2 linked regions of the Methyloterricola oryzae genome follow. The protein of the gene in region 1 interacts with the protein of each later gene in a pairwise test. Links are inferred from orthologs where the notes say so. Each region holds a gene or a part of one and is shown on either strand. Other genes may lie near its edges. The genes, in order: selB and serC.

The links.
Region 2: the proteins of selB (region 1) and serC interact in binary tests that used the Escherichia coli proteins (3 or more experiments, as listed by UniProt). The link is inferred for Methyloterricola oryzae from one-to-one orthologs.

What each region holds. Positions count from the first base shown.
Region 1 is NZ_JYNS01000003.1:198,412-209,165, reverse strand. Bases 2,585-5,480 are described here. They hold selB (selenocysteine-specific translation elongation factor), read left to right. Parts: upstream 2,585-3,028; coding sequence 3,029-4,933; downstream 4,934-5,480. Other genes in these bases: EK23_RS06975 (hypothetical protein), read right to left, coding at 5,200-5,480; selA (L-seryl-tRNA(Sec) selenium transferase), read left to right, coding at 2,585-3,027. In the rest of the region: EK23_RS07000 (methyltransferase domain-containing protein), read left to right, coding at 1-491; formate dehydrogenase accessory protein FdhE, read left to right, coding at 572-1,414; more of selA, read left to right, coding at 1,627-2,584; more of EK23_RS06975, read right to left, coding at 5,481-6,210; EK23_RS06970 (hypothetical protein), read left to right, coding at 6,580-7,704; EK23_RS06965 (hypothetical protein), read left to right, coding at 7,845-8,051; EK23_RS06960 (acyl-CoA dehydrogenase family protein), read left to right, coding at 8,291-9,406; EK23_RS06955 (phosphate/phosphite/phosphonate ABC transporter substrate-binding protein), read left to right, coding at 9,416-10,273; selenide, water dikinase SelD, read left to right, coding at 10,326-10,754. UniProt on the Escherichia coli protein: Translation factor necessary for the incorporation of selenocysteine into proteins. It probably replaces EF-Tu for the insertion of selenocysteine directed by the UGA codon. SelB binds GTP and GDP.
Region 2 is NZ_JYNS01000002.1:426,441-437,141, forward strand. The notes cover bases 6,059-8,901. They hold serC (3-phosphoserine/phosphohydroxythreonine transaminase), read left to right. Parts: upstream 6,059-6,860; coding sequence 6,861-7,943; downstream 7,944-8,901. Other genes in these bases: gyrA (DNA gyrase subunit A), read left to right, coding at 6,059-6,648; EK23_RS05670 (phosphoglycerate dehydrogenase), read left to right, coding at 7,953-8,901. In the rest of the region: proC (pyrroline-5-carboxylate reductase), read left to right, coding at 1-447; EK23_RS05645 (YggT family protein), read left to right, coding at 432-1,022; EK23_RS05650 (dynamin family protein), read left to right, coding at 1,153-3,132; tRNA (guanosine(46)-N7)-methyltransferase TrmB, read right to left, coding at 3,148-3,840; more of gyrA, read left to right, coding at 4,057-6,058; more of EK23_RS05670, read left to right, coding at 8,902-9,116; pheA (prephenate dehydratase), read left to right, coding at 9,147-10,232; hisC (histidinol-phosphate transaminase), read left to right, coding at 10,279-10,701. UniProt on the Escherichia coli protein: Catalyzes the reversible conversion of 3-phosphohydroxypyruvate to phosphoserine and of 3-hydroxy-2-oxo-4-phosphonooxybutanoate to phosphohydroxythreonine. Is involved in both pyridoxine and serine biosynthesis.

The sequences.
Region 1 (10,754 bases):
GCCTGCCGTTTGCCGATTCCAGTCTTGACGGCGCCCGTATCGACCGGACCTTGCAGCATATCGCCGAGCCGCTGCAGGTGGTCGCGGAGATGAGCCGGGTCGTCCGCAGCGGCGCGTACGTGGTTGCCATGGACCCCGACTGGGAGACCTTGACGGTCGATTCGAACCATAAAGTCCTGACCCGCATCCTCCTGAACGTCTGGTGCGACAGCTTTCCCTCAGGAGGCTGGATAGGCCGCCAACTGGCGCGGCATTTTCTACAAGCCGGGCTGGTGGACATTCAAATCGTCCCGCAAACGCTCGTTTTCAACGAACTGGAACTGGCGGATCAGGTACTCGATCTCTCCCGGACCGCCGCGGCCGCCGGCGCAGCCGGGCGCGCCTCCACAGAGGAAATCGAGGAATGGCTGGAGGGACTTGCCGAACTGGATAGGCGAGGACAGTTTTTCAGCTCGTTCACCGCGTTCATCGTCAAGGGAACCAAGCCCTAGGCTCAGGTCGCGCTCGCCCAGGCGGCCCGGTTCTGGCGAACGGACCCACCGTTCCATCTTTCCGCATCCGAAACAGGTCCATGGAATTGCCTTTCGTCATCCCCCCAAACCCGAGACAGATTTTCCGTGAACGCTCGGAACGGCTGCGTCAACTGTCTCAAACCAACCCCGCGCTCTCCGGCTATCTCGGACTGATGGCCGACCTGACCGGGATTCAACATGAGCTTTACGAGGCGACAGTAACGGAAGGATTTCCGGCCGCTCTGAACCGAGCGCCCGCGCTGGATATCGAGACGTGGCGGCCGGGAGCGAACTGGCATGAGTCATTCCGCCAGATCGCGGCGCGGATGGTCGCGCGCAGCCCGGCTGCCGATGGGCTCGCCGGCATCGGCAGAAACGATGAAGCCGAGTGGGATGACTGGGCCGATGGACTGCTGGCCGCCGATCTCGAACGGATCGATGCCGGGCTCGCGCCATTCGTGGCCGCCGCCCTGCAACTGCATTGGACCTTGGCGGCCGCGGCGTTGGATGCGACGCATCTCAATGCTGGCGCCGCGACCCATCACTGCCCGGCGTGTGGCTTCCTGCCCGTGGCTTCGGTGCTGCAGACCGGAGGGGACGTGCAAGGCTTGCGCTACCTGGTTTGCGGCCTGTGTGGCAGCCAATGGAACCGGCCGCGCATCCATTGCATTCAGTGCGGTTCCAGCCAGCACGTGGCGTATTTCGGCATCGAAGGCGGCGGCGAGGCGGTGAAGGCGGAGGCCTGCGGCGGTTGCAAAACCTATGTGAAGTCCATGAACCGCGAGAAGGACAACGGCCTCGATCCCTTCGCCGACGACCTGGCTAGCCTTTCCCTGGACCTGCTCATGGCCGAGGACGGCTACCAGCGCCTGGGTTTCAACCCGCTCCTGATTCCAGGCTGACCACCCCGAGCTAGGCTGTGCCGACGTAGGAGGCGCTGCGTACGTGACCCATGCGTCTCGTCCCTCGGCGGCATCCTATGCGGTCTGCGCGGCCCGCGTTCGGCGATAGACGTAAGCTTTCATAGGGTGTGCCAACGTCAGAAGGCGCCGTAATCAACGCGGGCGTGGGAAGCCGGTAGAATAGCGCGTCTCCATCATCGAGCCGTCTCATCATGCCGCGACCTGATAGCCCGCAAGCCCGCCTACCCTCGGTGGACAGCCTGCTCAATCACGCAGATGCCGACGAGTTGAAATCCCGCTTCGGCCACACGGCAGTGGTCGCGGCCTTGCGCGACGAAATGGCGGTGCTGCGCGAGGCGCTCACGAGCAAACCCGATCTGCCATGGAGCCGCGAGGGTATCGTGGCTTCGACCGGGCAGCGGCTCTTGGCGCAATTCGAGCCTAGTCTGAAGCCGGTTTTCAATCTGACCGGCACCGTGCTGCACACCAACTTGGGCCGCGCCCCGCTGGCCGACGCGGCGGTGAATGCGGTGCTTGCGGTGCTCGCACGCCCCTGTAACCTGGAGTTCGGTCTGGACAGCGGGCGGCGCGGGGATCGCGACGACCATATCGATGGACTGATCCGCGAACTCACCGGGGCCGAGGCGGCCACCGTGGTGAACAACAATGCGGCGGCGGTGTTCCTGTTGCTGAACAGCCTGGCATCACGCAAGGAGGTGATCGTCTCGCGCGGTGAATTGATCGAAATCGGCGGCGCGTTCCGCATCCCCGACATCATGGCCCGCGCCGGCGCCAAACTTCGGGAAGTGGGCACCACCAACCGCACCCACCGCAAGGACTACGCCGAGGCGATCGGTCAGCGCACCGCGCTTATCATGAAGGTGCACCGCAGCAATTACGCCATCGAGGGCTTCACCGCCAGCGTGCCCGAGGAACAACTGGCCGAACTGGCCCATGGACAGGGGTTGCCCTTCGTGGAGGACCTGGGCAGTGGCACGTTGATCGACCTCGGTGCACATGGCCTGCCGAAAGAACCGACGCCGCAACAGGCCCTCGCTAAGGGCACGGACCTGGTCAGTTTCAGCGGCGACAAGCTGCTGGGTGGGCCGCAGGCCGGCATCCTGGTGGGTCGCAAGGACCTGATCGCCAAGCTCAAGCGCAATCCGCTCAAGCGCGCCCTGCGGGTGGACAAGATGACCCTGGCCGCCCTGGAGGCGACCCTCAAGCTGTATCAGAGTCCGGAATATCTGAGCCGGCGACTGCCCACCCTGCGCCTGCTGACGCGGAGCGAGGACGACATCCGCGCCGCCGCCGTTCGCTTGCAAGACCCAATGCAGGCGGCATTGACCGGGCAAGCGGACGTGCGCGTGGAGGCGTGCCGCAGCCAGATCGGCAGCGGTTCCCTGCCGGTTGACCGGCTTCCCAGCGCATGCCTTGCCCTCTATCCGCTGGGGCGGGGCGGTGGCCGCGCCCTGAACCGGCTGGCGGAAACCTTCCGCGCCTTGCCGGTGCCGGTGATTGGGCGGCTGGAAGATGGCGCGCTGCGCTTCGACCTGCGCTGCCTGGAGGACGAAGCCGGCTTCCTCGCGCAGTTGCCGCAATTGGGTGGCTGACATGATCGTCGGCACCGCGGGTCATATCGATCACGGCAAGACGGGGCTGGTCAAGGCGCTCACCGGCGTCGACGCGGACCGGCTCGCCGAGGAGAAGGCGCGCGGCATCACTATCGACCTGGGCTATGCCTACACGCCCCTGGCTGGCGGCGACATCCTGGGTTTCGTGGACGTGCCAGGGCACGAGAAATTCATCCACAACATGCTGGCGGGCACCACCGGGATCGATTTCGCCTTGCTGGTGGTGGCGGCGGATGACGGCCCCATGCCGCAGACCCTAGAACATCTGCAGATTCTCGATCTCCTGGGTGTCTCACGCGGCGCGGTGGCATTGAGCAAGTGCGATCGTGTTGATGCCGGGCGCATCGGGCAGGTTACGGTCGAAATCCAAGACTTGCTGAAAGGCACGACGCTCGCCGCAAGTCCTGTATTCCCGCTATCCGCCGCCACAGGGCAGGGCGTGGAGGCCCTGAAAGCCCATCTGGAGTCTGCCGCTGCGAGCCTGGATACGCAGGCAGTGCGGGGCGGGTTTCGCCTCGCCATCGACCGTTGCTTCAGCGTGGCCGGTGCGGGCACCGTGGTGACGGGAACGGTTTTTTCCGGGCGTGTGCGGGTGGGCGAGCGTCTGCTGCTTTCGCCTTCGGGCCTTCCCGTGCGGGTGCGCGGCATTCATGCCCAGAATCGTCCGGCGGAGGTAGGTCGCGCCGGTCAACGCTGTGCCCTTAATCTGGCCGACGTGGAGAAAGCCCGGATCCAGCGCGGCGACTGGGTTTTGACGCCGGAATTGCACCAACCGACGGCGCGCCTGGATGTGCGCCTGCGCCTGTTGCCCAGTGAGGGCAAGCCGCTGAGGTACTGGACGCCGGTGCATGTGCACCTGGGGGCCTTTCACGCCACGGCCCGGGTCGCCCTGTTGCGGGATGAGCCGCTGGAGCCTGGCAGCAACGCCCTGGCGCAACTGGTGCTGGACAGGCCCACTGGCGCGGTTCATGGCGATCGCGCGGTGCTGCGCGATGCCTCGGCCCTGCGCACCATCGCCGGCGGGCATGTACTGGATGCCCAAGCTCCGGCCCGGGGACGGCGCAGTCCGCAGCGGCTTGAGGTGCTGGCGGCGTGGGAACAGCCCGGGCTCGAGGCGATGCTCACCGCCTTGCTCGCCGCCTCGCCTCAGGGACTCAGCCTGAAATCCTTCGCCCTGAACGCCAATCTGACCTGCGAGGAATTGAACCGGCTGCTGGACGCGATGGATCTGCGCCGCGTCGGCGGGATCAGGCCGGTGGCTTTTGAGCATGAACACTGGAGCGCCTTGTGCAGGGCGGTGCTCGAAACCCTGAGTCTGCATCATGTCACCGAGCCCGACTCCCTGGGGCTGAATTCCGAGCAGTTGCGTCTGCGCTGCGCGCCGCGCCTGGATCGGGCCGGATTCGTCGAAGTCCTGACGGTACTCTTTTCGGGCGGCTTCTGTGCCCGCGATGGCTCGTGGTGGCATCTGCCGGGACACGAAATCGTCCTGGCCGAGAAGGACGAGGCCCTCTGGCAGCGCCTGTTCCCGTTGCTCGCCGCCCAGCCCTTCCAGCCGCCGCGGGTGCGGGATATCGCCCGTTCCGAAAGCCTGGAGGAAGGCGCGGTACGCCGCTTGCTCAGCCAGGCGGCGCGCTTGGGGCGGCTGCATCGCGTCGCCCACGACCACTACTTCGACCGGGCCGCTGTGGCGCAGATGGCCGACATCGTGCGAAATCTGGCGCGGGAGGCGCCGGATGGCGCCGTGACCGCGGCGGCTTTCCGTGACCGCATCGGTACCGGCCGCAAGCTGGCCATTCATATCCTCGAATACTTCGACCGCTGCGGCCTGACCCGGCGCACGGGCGACGTTCATCGGATTCGCAGCGACAGCCTGCAGTTCTGAGAGCCTGCCGGTTTCCGGTAGAATGCCGGAACAATGGAAGAGCATCGTCCCCGGTGGGGCGGCCGGTCTTCAAAACCGGTTGAGGCCGTGAGACGGCCTCGGGCGGGTTCGACTCCCGTTCTCTTCCGCCATTGGCGTTCATAGAATTTGTCTGGTCCCGCACCTCCTCACGGCGTTTAGGTCCGCATGGAATGCGCCGCACGCTTTTCGGCAGATCGATCACGAGCGGGTGGGCAGTAAACAGCCCACCTTGGAATTCCGTCTCGTCATTGGGGTAGAACAGCCGCAGCTTGGGTGCTCTGCCTTTCAATACGCTGGCTGTCGTCCTTGCCGGCTAGGGTACCGCGCAGCTTGAGCAGGTTCTTCAGGGCTCCATACCAGAAAGGCGCGCCCAAGCTCATCAGAAACACGGAAAGTACAATCCCCATGGCATTTACGTTTTTCCAGTTTTTGTACCAGTCGTCCACCGATCCGGGAATTGTGAGAACGTCGAGTTTCATTAATTCCCTTAACTCAGCCTTCTGTTTTTCCGTCAGCGCGGCGGACACCGGGTCCGACGGCGGCTGCTCCCCTGCCTTCCGATAGGCTTGTTCCACCAGCGTATTGCGTAATTGATCGTCCACGGAAAGCCGGTTGATCAGCGTCACCGTGTCGAGTTGGAAGAGCAGGGCGACCGCCACGGAGCAGATGAAGGTGATGCCGCGCGTGGTGAAGGTGAACCGGTCGGAGACCCGGTCGATGGTCTGGTCGAACCAGCTGTTGATCTTTGCCACCAGCTTGCTATTGGCTTCCTGCATGAGCGCCCGGGCCTGGCGAGTACAGTTGGCTAGTTCGGGCTTGTCGAGTTCCAACTGCAAGGCCATGTCTCGGACCCGCTCCACCGTTGCCTTGGGGTCCTGGATACCATTGTCCTGCAGTGTCTTCAGCAAGGTCTGCCGGGTCTCCGCTCCCAGTTTTTCCAGGCAGTTGGCGGGTGCCTGGCCGGATGCCAGGTCCATCAGCAGTTTGGTGAATTCCTCCCGATGGATGGCCGCGCCATAGCGCTGCCCCACGTCGCGGATCATGGGATGGCTCAGCACGGCCCCGCACACCGATTCGGCGATCTTGCGATCGATCTGCGGGTCGATCTGCTGCAGCAGGTCCGCAAGGCCTTGCAGCAGATGGCGCCCGCGGGTGTTGCCGATACTGGTGACAAACTGGGTCAGCACCGTTACCACCATGCTGGCAACCAGCATGACGACGGTCAGGGCCAGCAGGATATCGATGGTCTTCAACATGACGGCTTTCTCCCTTGAAAGCGCCCTCTGAGGGGCATGCGGCCTTAACTTAACCCAAAAGGCGTTTAATTCCCCCTTGCTTACCGCAGCCTATTCATTCATACACCGGAAGCCTCGCGGAGGCCGTAGTGTGGTGGTTTACCCGAGCGCCATCAGGTAAGTAGTCAGCAGGCCGGCTGCGAAATCTTTCCTTGACGCATTGCCCATCCAGAGAGGGAAACCGGCGTCAGTGGTCTGCGGAATCCCGGCAGGCCGGAGGGGCCGGCACCTTCACGATACCCTTGACGGCACTTGCCCCGCGGGTGATCCTTCAGGCTGTGTTTTGCGCCATTCCGTCCCCCCTTGTTTTTCCGATCGTTCTGGAGATCCATGATGCGCCACCCTTTTTCTGTCCACGCACTCCTCATGGCCTCTGCCATGCTCTCGGCGTTGGTGGCCGCCCCGGCGTTCGCCGCCGTCCCCGGTGAAAAATCAGGTTTACGCCTCTTGGTTATTTTGGGCGTCCGCAATGTCGGGCCGCCGCTCTGCTTTATCAGCGGCGAGGGAGCGCGGGGGCCCGACACGACGGTTACCCTGATTCGGAACGGGCTGGAGATTCGCAAGCAGACCACGCCCACATTCGTCGAGAATGGCTTCTTCGCGGCGGAATGGGACTGTGGCTCCGCTGATGAGGGTCGGGCTCGGATCGGAGACCTCGTCGTGGCCGAATCCGGCGGTGAGACACATCGCCTCGAGGTTCCGGACGTTCGGCCCGAGATCGACGTGCGGGCCGACCGCGCATCGGGCAGAGTTCCGCCCGGTTCGCTGGAAGTCGTGGTAATCGATTGCGTCATCGGTCGGGAATGCTCCGGAGACACGCTCTTTCTGCACCCGGAAATCCGGCGTAATGGGCGCTGGTCCATCGATGTGCGCGGCCAGTTCGATATTCAGGGGGGCGACGCGGTCGGCGTGAGCTGGACCAATCCCCAAGGCGACTCGGTCAACGTGTTGTACGGGGCACCGCACATAACGGCTCAGAACGGCTCTCCGGTGGTCGGCGGCCACGCAAATCCGGGCGAGCGCGTAAGAGTCGCGCTGTTTGGTCCAAATGGTTCGTTCAAGGCCCTGGGCACCCAGCGGGTCACGAACGATGAGGGCATTTTCTCGATCACGATGAGCCGAGGCGGCAGCGCGGTGCCGGTCGAAATCGGCGACGTGCTGCGCTCGAATGTTTTTCGCGGTGCTGCTATCGAAACCATAGACGGGCAACTGGCTGTCGACGCGGAGTCGAGCCTGATCAACGCCGTATGCTTCCCCAAATCCGAATGGCATATTCAGGTCACCACGCCGAACAGTATCTACGGGCACAACGGCGTGGCCGAGCTGAGCGGCCTGGTGCAGGAAGATCGCTCAGTTTCGCAGGATGAAATTCCCATGCGCGCGGACGATGAGGTGAAGCTTTGGTGCACCAATCCCCAGGGTAACTCCCAATTGTTCGTGGCTAACCCACTCTGAATTTTTTTCCGGCTCGAGCTTGCACCATAGCTCACGGCCTGGTGGGTGCTTTTTTGACAGGCATGCTGTCCTGGCCTGAGAATAGCGAAAAATCCTGAGCCATTAGCCTCAGCGTACCCAGACACGCTGCGAGATGACATATGCCTGAATGCAGTACCGACGACGACCGTGCCGATCAGGGGGCAGACCCATTCATGGATGCGGCGGAAAACGCTGATGTGGTCCGGCAGCAGAGTGAGCGCCTCACGGCGGTTGCCCTGGCGCATCAGGCCGAACAGCGCGCGAAGGGACGCGATATCAGCCTGACGACGGCCATCATCGAGATCATCACCCAGAAGGATCAGTAAGCGCGCGGCCTGCGCGTGTCCTGATTCGCCTGCCCGCGTCGGGGTCTGCGCGGTTACCAGCATTTCTTCTGCCAGCCGTGCTCACGGACGGTCCGGGCTGCGCGGCTGCCCGGTCCATGGCACAATGGGGACGAAAGCCCAATACGCGCATTCTGCCTGAGGGCCTTCGTCCATCGCCCGCAGCCCCTTGGTTTCGGGACTTTCCGGCTTGCGCCGCTTTTCATGTGACAGGTCTGCCCATGAAACAGCTTGAAGCACTTGATACCCTCGTTGCGTCCATCGTCGAACCCGCCGCCACCCAGGTGGACCGCGATGCCGTTTTTCCCTCCACTGCACTGGATGCGCTGGCTGACGCGGGCCTTCTCGGCCTGTTGAGCGCGCCCGAGGTCGGTGGCCTCGGAGGTTCGTTCGCCGACGCCAGCCGGGTGGTCACCGGCCTGGCGCGCAGTTGCGCCTCGACCGCCATGGTAGTGACCATGCATTACTGCGCCACCGCCGTGATCGAGAAGCATGGCGGAGACGCCGTGCGGCGGGAAATCGCCGCCGGCCGCCACGTCTCCACCCTGGCCTTTTCCGAATCCGGCTCGCGCAGCCATTTCTGGGCGCCCGTCAGCGGGGCGGTGCCCGAGGGCGATGCAATCGCGCTGTCCGGCGCCAAGACTATGGTGACCTCGGCCCTCAAGGCCGATTCCTACGTGTGGTCGTCCCGGCCGGTGACGGCGGAGGGCGCAAGCACCCTGTGGCTGGTGGATGCCGCTAACCCTGGCTTGAGCCAGCCCAAGGCCTTCGACGGACTGGGCCTGCGCGGCAATGCCTCGGCGCCGGTGACGGCTAAAGCCGCCAAAGTCTCCGTTTCCGATCGTTTAGGGGCCGACGGCGAGGGCTTCGCCATCATGATGGAAACCGTGCTGCCCCTATTCTCCGTGCTGAATGCCTCCTGCTCCCTGGGGCTGATGGAATCGGCCTTGGAGCGCGCCGTCGGCCACGTTTCCGGAGCGCGCTTCGATCATCTAGGCTCCAGCCTGGCCGAACTGCCGACCCTGCGCGCCTATCTGGCCCGAGCCCGGATTCGCGCGGACATGGTCAGAACCCTGCTGGACGACACCTTGGACGCCCTGGCCGGCGGGCGCAGCGACGCACTGCTGCGGGTGCTGGAGATCAAGGCCGCGGCGGCGGAGGCGGCGCTGGAGGTGACCGACACCGCCATGCGGGTCTGCGGCGGGGCGGCGTTCCGCAAGGACCTGGGCATCGAGCGCCTGTTCCGGGATGCCCGCGCGGCGTCGGTGATGGCACCCACCTCCGATGTGCTCTACGACTTCGTCGGCAAGGCCCTATGCGGCCTGCCGCTGTTTTGAGGAGGGGCCATGACTGAAACGCTGGTGATGGGGGCGGTGGCCTATTCGCCCCAGGTCGTGACCATCTGGGAAGGCTTCAAGGCGCATTTCCTCGCCCAGGGCCTGGATTTCGACTATGTGCTGTTTTCCAATTACGAACGGCAGGTGGAGGCCCAGTTCCAGGGTGACATCCACCTGGCCTGGAACTCGCCCCTGGCCTGGGTGCGCGCCGAACGCATGGCCCGGGCGCGGGGCCTGTCGGTATCGGCGGTGGCCATGCGCGACACCGATCGCGACCTGCGCTCGATGATCGTGGCCCGCGCCGGTTCCGGCATCAAGACCTTGGACGATCTGAAGGGCAGGGCACTGGGCGTGGGCGCCATCGACTCGCCCCAGGCGACGCTGCTGCCCCTGGAGTTCCTGGCGCGGCACGGCCTGTCGGCTGGCCAGGATTTCACCGTGCAGCATTTCGATGTGCTGGGCGGCAAGCATGGCGATCACGTCGGCGGCGAGCGCGACGCGGCCCTGGCGCTGATGCGGGGGGACGTAGATGCCTGCTGCATGATCGAGGGCAACCTCGAGGTTTTTGCCGCCGAGGGCACGTTGCCGCCGGGTACCGCGCAGCCGCTGGCTGACACGGACTATTACGACCACTGCAACTTCACCACCAGTCCCGGTGCGCCGGAACCCCTGGTGGAGCGATTCTTGGAAATCCTGCTGGCCATGTCCTGGGACGATCCCGCCGTATGTCCGCTGCTGAAGCTGGAGGGCCTGCAGCGCTGGCTGCCCGGACGGACCACCGGCTATGCCGCGCTGGAACGCGCCGTGGAGCAGCAGGGGTTTTACGGTCCCGATGGCGCGATCCTGGCTGCCGGATACCGCTACTGAGGCCGGCGGCCGCACCCCGTGCAAGCTTCCCTCTCTCAAAGTTGACACGCTCATGACCGAAATCCGACTGACCTCCCTCTCCCATGGCGGCGGCTGCGGCTGCAAGATCGCGCCTGCCGTGTTGTCGCAGATCATGGCGGAACTGCCGTTGCCGGGCGGATTCCCGGACCTGCTGGTGGGCACCGAAAGCAGTGACGACGCGGCGGTTTACCGGCTCAATGAGCGGCAGGCCATCGTCGCCACCACCGACTTCTTCATGCCCATCGTCGACGACCCCCACGACTTTGGCCGCATTGCCGCTACCAACGCCCTGTCCGATGTCTACGCCATGGGCGGCCAGCCGATCCTGGCCCTGGCTGTGGTGGGCATGCCGGTGGACAAGCTGCCGCTCACCGTCGTGCGCCAGATCCTGGCCGGCGGCGTGTCGGTGTGCGCGGCGGCCGGCATTCCGCTGGCGGGCGGGCATTCCATCGACGCGCCC
Region 2 (10,701 bases), on another replicon or contig:
AAGACCGGCGCCACCGCCATGCACGGCGTCGCCAGCCTGAGCAGTGAACAGCGCAGTAGGGCCGAAGCGGTATTGCGGGCGGTCGGGCTGACCGTGTGGGTGGACAGCGAGGAATTGCTGGACGTCGTGACAGCCCTGTCCGGCAGCGGTCCTGCTTATTTCTTCCTGTTTATGGAAGCCATGGAGGAGGCGGCCGTCGCCCTGGGTCTAAACGCCGAGACGGCACGCTTGCTGACCCAGCAGACGGCCCTGGGCTCCGCCAGGCTGGCGATGGAATCGGAAGAATCTCCAGCGGAATTGAGACGACGGGTGACATCGCCCGGCGGTACCACCGAAAAGGCCATCGGCGTTTTCGAGGCATCGGGGCTGCGCAATCTGATCAGCGAGGCGATGACCGCCGCGCGCCAGCGCGCCGGGGAACTGGCTAAACAATGGGGGAACGTGTGATGGATCTGGGTTATCTGGTCAATCCCACGGTGTTCGTGGTCGACACCCTGTTCAGCCTCTATGTCTTCGCGATCATGCTACGCTTCCTGTTCCAGTGGGTGGAGGCGGATTTCTATAATCCAATTTCCCAGGCTCTGGTGAAGATCACCCATCCGCCTCTGCGTGTTCTGAGGCGTTTCATACCCTCCCTGGGTCGTATCGACACCTCGTCCCTGGTCCTGATGCTCATCGTGCAAATGCTGGGTGGCTATCTGGTTTTCCTGCTGCAGGGCGTCAGCGCCAGCCTGGCCGTGCTGTCGGTGTGGGCCCTGAGCCAGTTGCTGGAACTGTTCTTCAATGTGATGACGTTCTCGATCATCATCCGCGCGCTCTTGAGCTGGTTCGGTTCCATGAGCTACAACCCGGCCAGCTCCCTGCTCTACAGCCTCACCGAACCGACCATGCGGACTTGCCGCAAGCTCATCGGTCCGATCGCGGGGATTGACCTGTCGCCGCTGATCGCCTTGATTGCCCTGCAGGTGGGGAAAATGGTGATCTTGCCGCCCTTGCAGCAGACCATCGCCCTGTTGAGCTGACCCCCGCGATCACTCTAAGCGACAGGGAAGTCCCGCCGTCCCTCGGACTGGGAAAGGAATTGGTCTACACTTCCGATAGTTTGGACATGGGCACTCACCCCGCCGGCGGGCAACAAGTCGAGAGTCACAGATGAGCAAGATGCAGCTCGAGGAAAAACTGAGGGGTTACGGGCAATGGAGGGAAGCGCTGATCGGCGCCCTCGATCGTTACAAGGCCTGGCTGGATACATACGGGCTGAACGGCGATACGATCAATGAGAGCATCCTCAACATGGAGGAAAGTCTCAGGGAAGACCGCCTGGTGGTGGCTTTCGCCGCGGAATTCTCACGGGGCAAGACGGAGCTGATCAACGCCCTGTTTTTCTCCGACACCGGCGTGCGCCTGCTGCCCTCATCGCCGGGCCGCACCACCATGTGCCCCACCGAAATCTTCTACGACACCAAGGGCGGGGCCTACATCCGCCTGCTGTCCATCGACACCCGGCTGACGGAGACCTCCCTCAGCGAGTACAAGCGCCACGCCGACAGCTGGCTGCAGATCGAGCTTGACCCCAACTCCCCGGTTCAGATGCAGGAGGCATTCCGCGAACTCGCTGCCACCAAGAAGGTGCCCTACCAGGAGGCCGTCAAGCTCGGCCTCGCCTTCGACGAGATGCGCCCGGGTCAGAGCCTGCCCCCTGAATTCGTGGAGATTCCCGCCTGGCGCCATGCCCTGATCAGCTTTCCCCATTATCTGCTCAAGGAAGGCCTTTCCATCCTGGATACGCCGGGCCTCAATGCCCTGGGCGCCGAGCCGGAGCTGACCCTGCACATGCTGCCCAGCGCCCAGGCCGTGGTGTTCGTCCTGGCCGCCGACACCGGCGTGACCAAGAGCGACTTGGACATGTGGCGCAACCACGTGCGCGGCTCGCGCCATTCCCACCATGGCGGACTGGCGGTGGTGATGAACAAGATCGACTCCATGTGGGGTGATCTGCAGGGCGAGGAAGCCATCGAGAAATCCATCCATGAACAGATTGCGACCACCGCCCAGATACTGGAAGTGGCGGAAGGTTCGATCTTTCCGGTATCGGCCAAGCAGGCCTTGTTGGCCAAGGTCAAGGGCGACGAGGCGCTGCTGGACAAGAGCCGGCTGCGGGGGATCGAGAATTATCTTGCCAATAGCGTGGTGCGCGAACGCCAGACCATCCTGCGAGAGGCGGTATCCCACAATGTGGGACATCTGGTGCGGGAGTCGGCCGCGACACTGGGCGCCGAAATGACCGACATCGAGCGCCAGTTGGCTGACATGCGCAAGATCGACATCAATAACCATGAGATGACCCACAAGCTCATGGAGGAAACCCGGGAGCAGCAGGGGCGCTATCTGGCCAGCGTGGATAATTTTCAGGCCAGTCGGCGCGTGTTTCTGGTCCAGGTGCGTTTGCTGATCGAGGCCTTGGGCGCCGATACCATCGATCCCATCGTGCGCCGCATGCGCAAGCAGACGGCAGGGAGCCTGACCACCATCGGCATGAAGAACTCGATGAAGAACGTGCTGGACGAGTTGCGTGTGGTGCTGGAGAAGGCCTCGGCCATTGCCGAAGAGGCCAGGCGGCTGGTCAAGGCCATTTACGCGCGATTCCGTGACGAGCATGGGTTCACTGACCTGCAGCCGGTCATGCTGTCATTCCACAAATACGAGGTGGAACTGCAGCGTATCTTCGACGAGGGTGAGGAATTCCGTAACAGCGCGGCCTCCACCCTGATGGAGCAGAGCCTGGTGGTGCAGAAGCTGTATGGCACCATCATCGCCAATGCGCGCGAGATGTTCGGGCAGGCACACAACGAGGCCAAGACCTGGGGCTCAACCGCCTTGGGGCCTCTAGTTCACCAGATCAAGGACCGCAAACGTCTCATCGAAAGCCGCCTGGAAGTACTTCGCAAGGTCAACGAAACCAGCGAGTCGCTGGATGCCGAGATTGCGGCCATGGAAGAGAAACTGGCTCCGTTGCAGCGTCAGTTCGATGAACTCAAGGCGATCCTGTCCACCTTGGAACTCGAACAGGAACCGGCACCAACATCCGGCGTCAGTCAGGAAGCGCCGGCGGCGGTCGAGGCGGCTGGATAGGTCCGAGGTCCCTGCTCAGGGGCGCTTTTCGAACAGCAAGTCCCACACCCCGTGACCTAGGCGCTGGCCGCGTGACTCGAATTTGGTGAGCGGACGGTGCGCCGGGCGCTCGCTGAACTGTCTGGCACCCGCCTGGTTTTTCAGGGCCTCACAGCCTTCCAGTACCTCAAGCATCTGCAGCGCATAGTCATGCCAGTCGGTGGCCGCATGCAGCACACCCCCCGTCTTCAGTTTGCGGGCGGCAAGCTCGGTGAACTCCGGATTGATGAGGCGGCGCTTGTGATGCCTTTTCTTGTGCCAAGGGTCCGGAAAGAACACCTGGATACCTGCCAACGAAGCGTCGGGAATGAATTGCTTCAGCACCTCCACCGCGTCGGCGCAGCAGACCCGCACGTTCTTCAGGCCCAGTTCCTCGATGCGCAACAAGGCATGTCCAACACCGGGGCGATGCACTTCGATCCCGAGAAAATTCCGCTCCGGCGTGGCCGCCGCCATCTGCGTCAGGCTTTCCCCATTGCCGAAGCCGATCTCAAGCACCAGAGGTTGGGGCTGCGGAAACAGCAGGGCAGGCGCGCGGCAATCCGCCGGTTCGATGCCGTAGCGGGGCCACAGCAGGTCCAGGGCCTGGCGCTGGGCCTCGGTGATGCGTCCTTGTCGCAGCACGAAGCTGCGGATGGGGCGATGCTGGGCGGAATCGCTTGAAGTCATGGGGCTTGTGTGCTCGGGTCCTTTCAGGGCGCGCATTTTAGCAGATCGAACTGTCGCGCTGCTGCCGATGGCCATAGTCGCAAAACCCTCCAAACGGCGTGGCGTGATATAATCCCGGGCTGGCGCTTCAGAACGAGACAGGCCAACCGAACTGGCCTCGGCGCGTAAACGGAGTAACGTCTTTCCTCGCTTTTATCGCAGAACAACACGGACCTGATGTCTTCTTTCGCCAAAGAAATCATACCAGTCAGCCTCGAAGACGAGATGAAGCAGTCCTATCTGGACTACGCCATGAGCGTCATCGTGGGTCGTGCCTTGCCCGATGCCCGCGATGGGCTGAAACCAGTGCACCGCCGGGTGCTGTACGCCATGCAGGAACTGGGTAACGACTGGAACAAGCCCTATAAGAAATCCGCCCGCGTGGTGGGTGACGTCATCGGTAAATACCACCCCCACGGCGACTCCGCGGTCTACGACACCATCGTGCGCATGGCCCAGCCGTTTTCCCTGCGCTACATGCTGGTCGACGGCCAGGGCAACTTCGGCTCGGTGGATGGCGATCCGCCGGCGGCCATGCGGTACACCGAGGTGCGCATGTCGCGCATCGCCCATGACCTGCTTGCCGATCTGGACAAGGAAACCGTCGATTTCGTCCCCAACTATGACGAGTCCGAGCGGGAACCCTCGGTCCTGCCGACGCGCATCCCCAACCTGCTGATCAACGGCTCTGCCGGCATCGCGGTGGGCATGGCGACCAACATCCCGCCACACAACCTGACCGAAGTCATCAATGCCTGCCTGACCCTGATCGAAAATCCGGGGGCCAGCATCCACGAACTGATGGCCCTGGTGCCCGGGCCGGACTTCCCCACCGCGGGACTGATCAACGGCGCGGCGGGCATACGCGAGGCCTATCTCACCGGACGTGGCCGCATCTACCTGCGCGCCCGCTGCCATTTCGAAGGCGAGGAGGGCGCACGCCAGTCCATCATCGTCAGCGAACTGCCCTACCAGGTAAACAAGGCCAGGCTGCTGGAGAAGATCGCCGAGTTGGTCAAGGACGGCAAGCTAGAGGGCATCTCCGGCCTGCGCGACGAATCCGACAAGGATGGCATGCGCATGGTGATTGAGCTGCGGCGCGGCGAGGTGCCGGACGTGGTGCTCAACAACCTGTACCAGCAGACCCAGATGCAGAGCGTGTTCGGCATCAACATGGTGGCCCTGCTGGACGGCCGCCCGCGCTGCATGAATTTGAAGGAACTGCTAGTCGCCTTCATCGACCACCGCCGCGAGGTGGTGACCCGGCGCACCATCTTCGAACTGCGCAAGGCGCGGGAACGCGCGCACATTTTGGAAGGCCTGGCCGTCGCGCTGGCCAATATCGATGAGATCATCGAGGCCATCAAGACCTCGCCCAGCCCTGCCGAGGCCAAGGCGCGTCTGTTGGGCCGCAGCTGGCAGCCGGGCGTGGTGACCGAACTGCTGGCCCGCGCCGAGGACGAGTGGCGTTCCCGCCCCGATGACCTGGGCCGCGAGTTCGGCCTGGTCGAAGGCGCCTACCGCCTTTCGCCCGCCCAGGCCCAGGCCATCCTGGATCTGCGCCTGCACCGCCTCACCGGGCTGGAGCAGGAGAAAATCATCGCCGAATACAAGGAATTGCTCGGCAAGATCGACGAACTTCTCGCCATCCTGGCCAGCGACGTGCGCCTTCTTGAAGTCATCCGCGACGAACTGGTAGCGGTACGCGACCAGTTTGGCGATGCCCGCCGTACCGAGATCATCACCACACAGTTGGACTTGTGCGCCGAGGATCTGATCACCGAGGAAGACGTGGTGGTGACGGTATCCCACGAGGGTTACGTCAAATCGCAGCCCCTGACCGATTATCGCGCGCAGCGCCGCGGCGGGCGCGGCAAGCAGGCGGCGGCGACGAAGGAAGAGGACTACATCGAGAAGCTGATCGTGGCGAATACCCACGACACCATCCTGTGCTTCTCCAGCGCCGGCAAGGTCTACTGGCTCAAGGTCTACGAACTGCCTGTGGCCAGCCGCACCGCGCGCGGCCGGCCCTTCGTCAACCTGCTTCCGCTGGAGGAAGGAGAAAAGGTCAACGCCATCCTGCCCATCCGCGAGTTTGACGAGGATCATTACATCTTCATGGCCACCACCTCCGGCACGGTGAAGAAGGTGGTGCTGACCGAATTCGAGCGGCCGCGGCCCAGCGGCAAGATCGCCGTGGACCTGCGCGAGGATGATCGCCTGGTGGACGTGGCTATCACCAACGGCACCCAGGATGTGATGCTGTTCAGCAGCGATGGCAAGGTGGTCTGCTTCAACGAGACCGACGTGCGCGCCATGGGGCGCACCGCAACCGGCGTGCGCGGCATGAGCCTGAACGAAGGGCAGAAGGTCATCGCCCTGATCATCGCCAGCGACGGCACGGTGCTCAATATCACCGAGAATGGCTTCGGCAAGCGCACCGCCCTGTCGGAGTTCCCGCGCCACCGCCGTGGCGGCCAGGGTGTGATCGCCATCCAGACCTCGGAGCGCAATGGACAGGTGGTTGCGGCCGTGCTGGTGGATGAGCCTGACGAGATCATGCTGATCACCGACGCCGGCACCCTGGTGCGCACCCGGGTCGCCGAAATCCGCGAACTGGGGCGCAATACCCAGGGCGTCACTGTGATCCGCCTGAGCGAGGGCGAGAAGGTGGTCGGCGTTGATCGCATCGCCAATCTACCCGGTGATGAGAATGGTGGGGAAGGCGAACCAGAGTCCGACGGCGAGCAAGCGGAGCCCATTGAATAAGCGCCCTGTTAAGAATGCCGGGTTCGCCTGTTCGGCCACGCACTCGATTCCGGCACTCGTGAAAGGATATTGAAACAGTCAGAACCCAGAATACGGCCCGTATCGGCGGCAGCGGCGCATGAGCGCCTGCGTGGCGTCGTGTTTGATCCAGCCACCGGGGTTCTTGCCGGGCTGCGGGCCCGCCGATTTGCTTAACCAAACTTGAGGTGACTATGTCCAGGGTCTACAACTTCAGCGCCGGGCCTTCCATGCTGCCCGAGCCGGTGCTGCAACGGGCGCGCGATGAAATGCTGGAGTGGGGCGATACCGGCATGTCGGTGATGGAAATGAGTCACCGCGGCAAAAGCTTCGTCGCCATCGCCGAGAAGGCCGAGGCGGACCTGCGTGAACTGCTGGCGGTGCCGGCCGATTACAAGGTGCTGTTCGTGCAGGGCGGGGCGACCGGCCAGTTTGCCGCCGTCCCCATGAACCTGCTGCGGGGCAAGACCACCGCTTGCTATGTGAGCACCGGACTGTGGTCGGAAAAGGCCATCTCGGAAGCCAAGATGTACTGCCAGGTGGCATTGGCCGCCAGCACCAAGGAGGGCGGCTACACCACCATTCCTGGGCGAGAGACCTGGAATGTGCCCGCCGATGCCGCCTACCTGCACTACACCTCCAACGAGACCATCAACGGCGTGGAGTTCCAGGACATCCCGGACGCGAACGGTTTGCCCCTGGTGTGCGACATGTCCTCGAACATCCTGTCGCGTCCAGTGGATGTCAGCCGCTACGGCCTCATCTACGCCGGAGCCCAGAAGAACATGGGACCTGCCGGCATCGCCGTGGTCATCGTGCGCGAGGATCTGCTGGGCCAGGTGCTGCCGGGAACGCCAGGCATCCTGGATCTGAAAAAACTGTCGGACAACGGCTCCATGCTCAACACGCCGCCCACCTACAATTGGTATCTACTGGGCCTGGTGCTGGAGTGGTTGAAAGGGCAGGGAGGGCTTGCCGCCATGGAACAGGTCAACATCCGCAAGTCGGCCAAGCTGTATGCCGCAATCGACGCCTCGCCGTTCTACTCCAATCCCGTCGAACCGGCATACCGCTCGCGCATGAATGTGCCGTTCCGCCTGGCCAAGGCCGAGCTGGAGAAGACCTTTGCCAGCGAAGCCAAGTCTGCCGGACTGGTGACCCTGGAAGGCCACCGTCAGGTGGGCGGCATGCGCGCCAGCATCTACAACGCCATGCCGGAGGCCGGCGTGGACGCCCTGATCGCCTTCATGGGCGAGTTCGAACGCAAGTACGGCTGAGGATCTGTCATGTACAAGGTATTGACCTACAACAATATTTCCGTCGCAGGTCTGGAACGGCTGCCGCGCGATCGCTACGAGATCGCCTCGGAGATCCAGCACCCGGATGCCATTATGCTGCGTTCCTTCAAGCTGCACGGCGTGCCCATCCCGGATTCGGTGAAATGCGTGGGACGCGCCGGCGCCGGCGTCAACAACATTCCCGTTCCCGACTATTCCAAGCGCGGCATCCCGGTGTTCAATGCGCCGGGGGCCAACGCCAATGCGGTGAAGGAACTGACCATTGCCGGCATGTTGCTGGCCTCGCGCCACATTTGCGCGGCCTGGGACTTCACTCGTGGCCTGAGCGGCGATGACGAGGTGCTGAGCCAGGCGGTGGAAAAAGGCAAGAAGAACTTCGCCGGCATCGAGTTGGCCGGCAAGACCCTGGGCGTCCTGGGCCTTGGCGCCATCGGCGTGCGCGTGGCCAACACCGCCCTGGCCCTGGGGATGAAGGTAGTGGGTTTCGATCCGCTGCTGACCGTGGACAGCGCCTGGCAACTCTCCTCCTCGGTGGAGAAGGCCGCCAGCGTGGACGACCTGGTGAGCAAGGCGGATTTTCTGAGCCTGCATGTACCCCTCAACGACCAGACCCGCCAGATCATCAACGCCGCCCGTATCGGCCTGATGAAGAAAGGCGCGGTGCTGCTCAACTTCTCCCGTGCCGGAATCGCCGATGACGCCAGCCTCGCGCAGGCCCTGGAGGAAGGCAAGCTGGGCGCCTACGTCTGTGATTTCCCCACCGCCAGCCTGATGAACAAGAAGGGCGTGATCCTGCTGCCGCACATCGGCGCCTCCACCGAGGAAGCGGAGGACAACTGCGCGGTGATGGTGGCCGACCAGATCCGCGATTACCTGGAAAATGGCAACATCCGCAATTCGGTGAACTTCCCGGAGGTGATCATGCCGCGCACGGAAGGTTTCCGTCTGGGCGTCGCCAACGAGAACGTGCCGAACATGGTGGGCCAGATCTCCAGCGCCCTGGCCGAGGCCAACCTGAACATTATCGATCTCCTCAACAAATCGCGCGGGGACTACGCCTATACCCTGGTCGACCTCAGCGCGGACGTGCCGGCGGCGACTCTGGAGAAGATCCGCGGCATCAGCGGCGTCCTGACGGCGCGGACTCTCTGAGGCAAAGGCCGGCCGAAAACATCAGAACTCATGGCAGCCGATCCGACCCTCGCGCAGTTGCGCGCACAGATCGACGCGATCGACGATCGCATCCTGGACTTGCTGAACCAGCGGGCGCGCTGCGCCCAGCAGGTGGCGGAGACCAAAACCCGGTCCGGCGAAGACGATTGTTTCTATCGTCCTGAGCGGGAGGCCGAAGTGCTGCGGCGCGTGGCGGCCAACAATCCGGGCCCGCTGTCCCGGGAGGCGGTGGTGCGCTTTTTCCGCGAGGTCATGTCCGAGTGCCTGGCCCTGGAAAAGCCCCTTGCAGTGGCCTTCCTGGGGCCTGAAGGCACGTTTACTCAGCAGGCCGCCTACAAGCATTTCGGCCATGCGGTGCAGGCAGTGCCGCTGCCGGCCATCGACGAGATCTTCCGGGCGGTGGAAAGCGGTAACTGCCAGTTCGGCGTGGTGCCGGTGGAAAACTCCACCGAAGGTGTGATCACACACACCCTGGACAGTTTCGTGCAGTCGCCGCTGCTGATCGCGGGCGAGGTGGTATTGCGCATACACCACAACCTCCTGAGCCGACTGGACGACTTTACGCTGGTACGCAAGGTCTATTCGCACCAGCAGTCCCTCGCGCAGTGCCGGGCCTGGCTGGACCGCTATCTGCCCGGCGCGGAGCGCATTGCGGTAAGCAGCAATGCGGAAGCCGCGCACCTCGCCTCCGGCACTCCCGACAGCGCCGCCATCGCGGGGGAAGTCGCGGCCGGGCTTTACGATCTGGGAATCCTCGAACGCAACATCGAGGACGATCCCAACAACACCACGCGTTTCCTGGTGATCGGACGCAACCCGGTCGGCCCGACCGGATGCGATAAGACCTCGCTGCTGGTGTCCACCAGGAACTATCCGGGGGCGCTGTACAACACCCTGGAACCTTTTGCCCGCTTCCAGCTCAGCATGAGCAAGATCGAATCGCGGCCATCCCGCCGGGGTGCCTGGGATTATGTGTTCTTCATCGACGTGGAAGGGCACCGGGACGACCATCCCCTGGCCGAGGCGCTGAAGGAACTGGAAAAGGACGTGAGCATGCTCAAAATCCTCGGCTCCTATCCCCGTGCCGTCGGCTGATCCTGACTCACTCGGTCCTCCACATTCGCGTAGCCATCAGCCCTCCATGAGCATCGAAGACCTCGCCGTGCCCGGTGTACGCCGGCTCACTCCCTACCAGCCGGGCAAGCCCATCGCCGAACTGGAACGCGAACTCGGCTTGAGCCGGATCGTCAAGCTGGCGTCCAACGAGAACCCCCTGGGCCCGAGTCCCAAGGCCCTGGAAGCCGCCAGGGGGGCTCTGGACGCGTTGCACCTCTATCCCGATGGCGCCGGATTCGAGCTCAAGGCCATCTTGTCGCACAAGCTGGCGGTGGACGCGGCGCAGATTACCCTGGGCAACGGTTCTAACGATGTGCTCGACATGGTGGCGCGCGCGTTCTTGTCTCCGGAGTCGGCTGCCGTGTTCTCGCAGCATGCTTTCGCCGTCTACCCCATTGCCACCCAGGCGGTGGGCGCGACGGCGCGGGTAGCCCCCGCCCATGCTGGC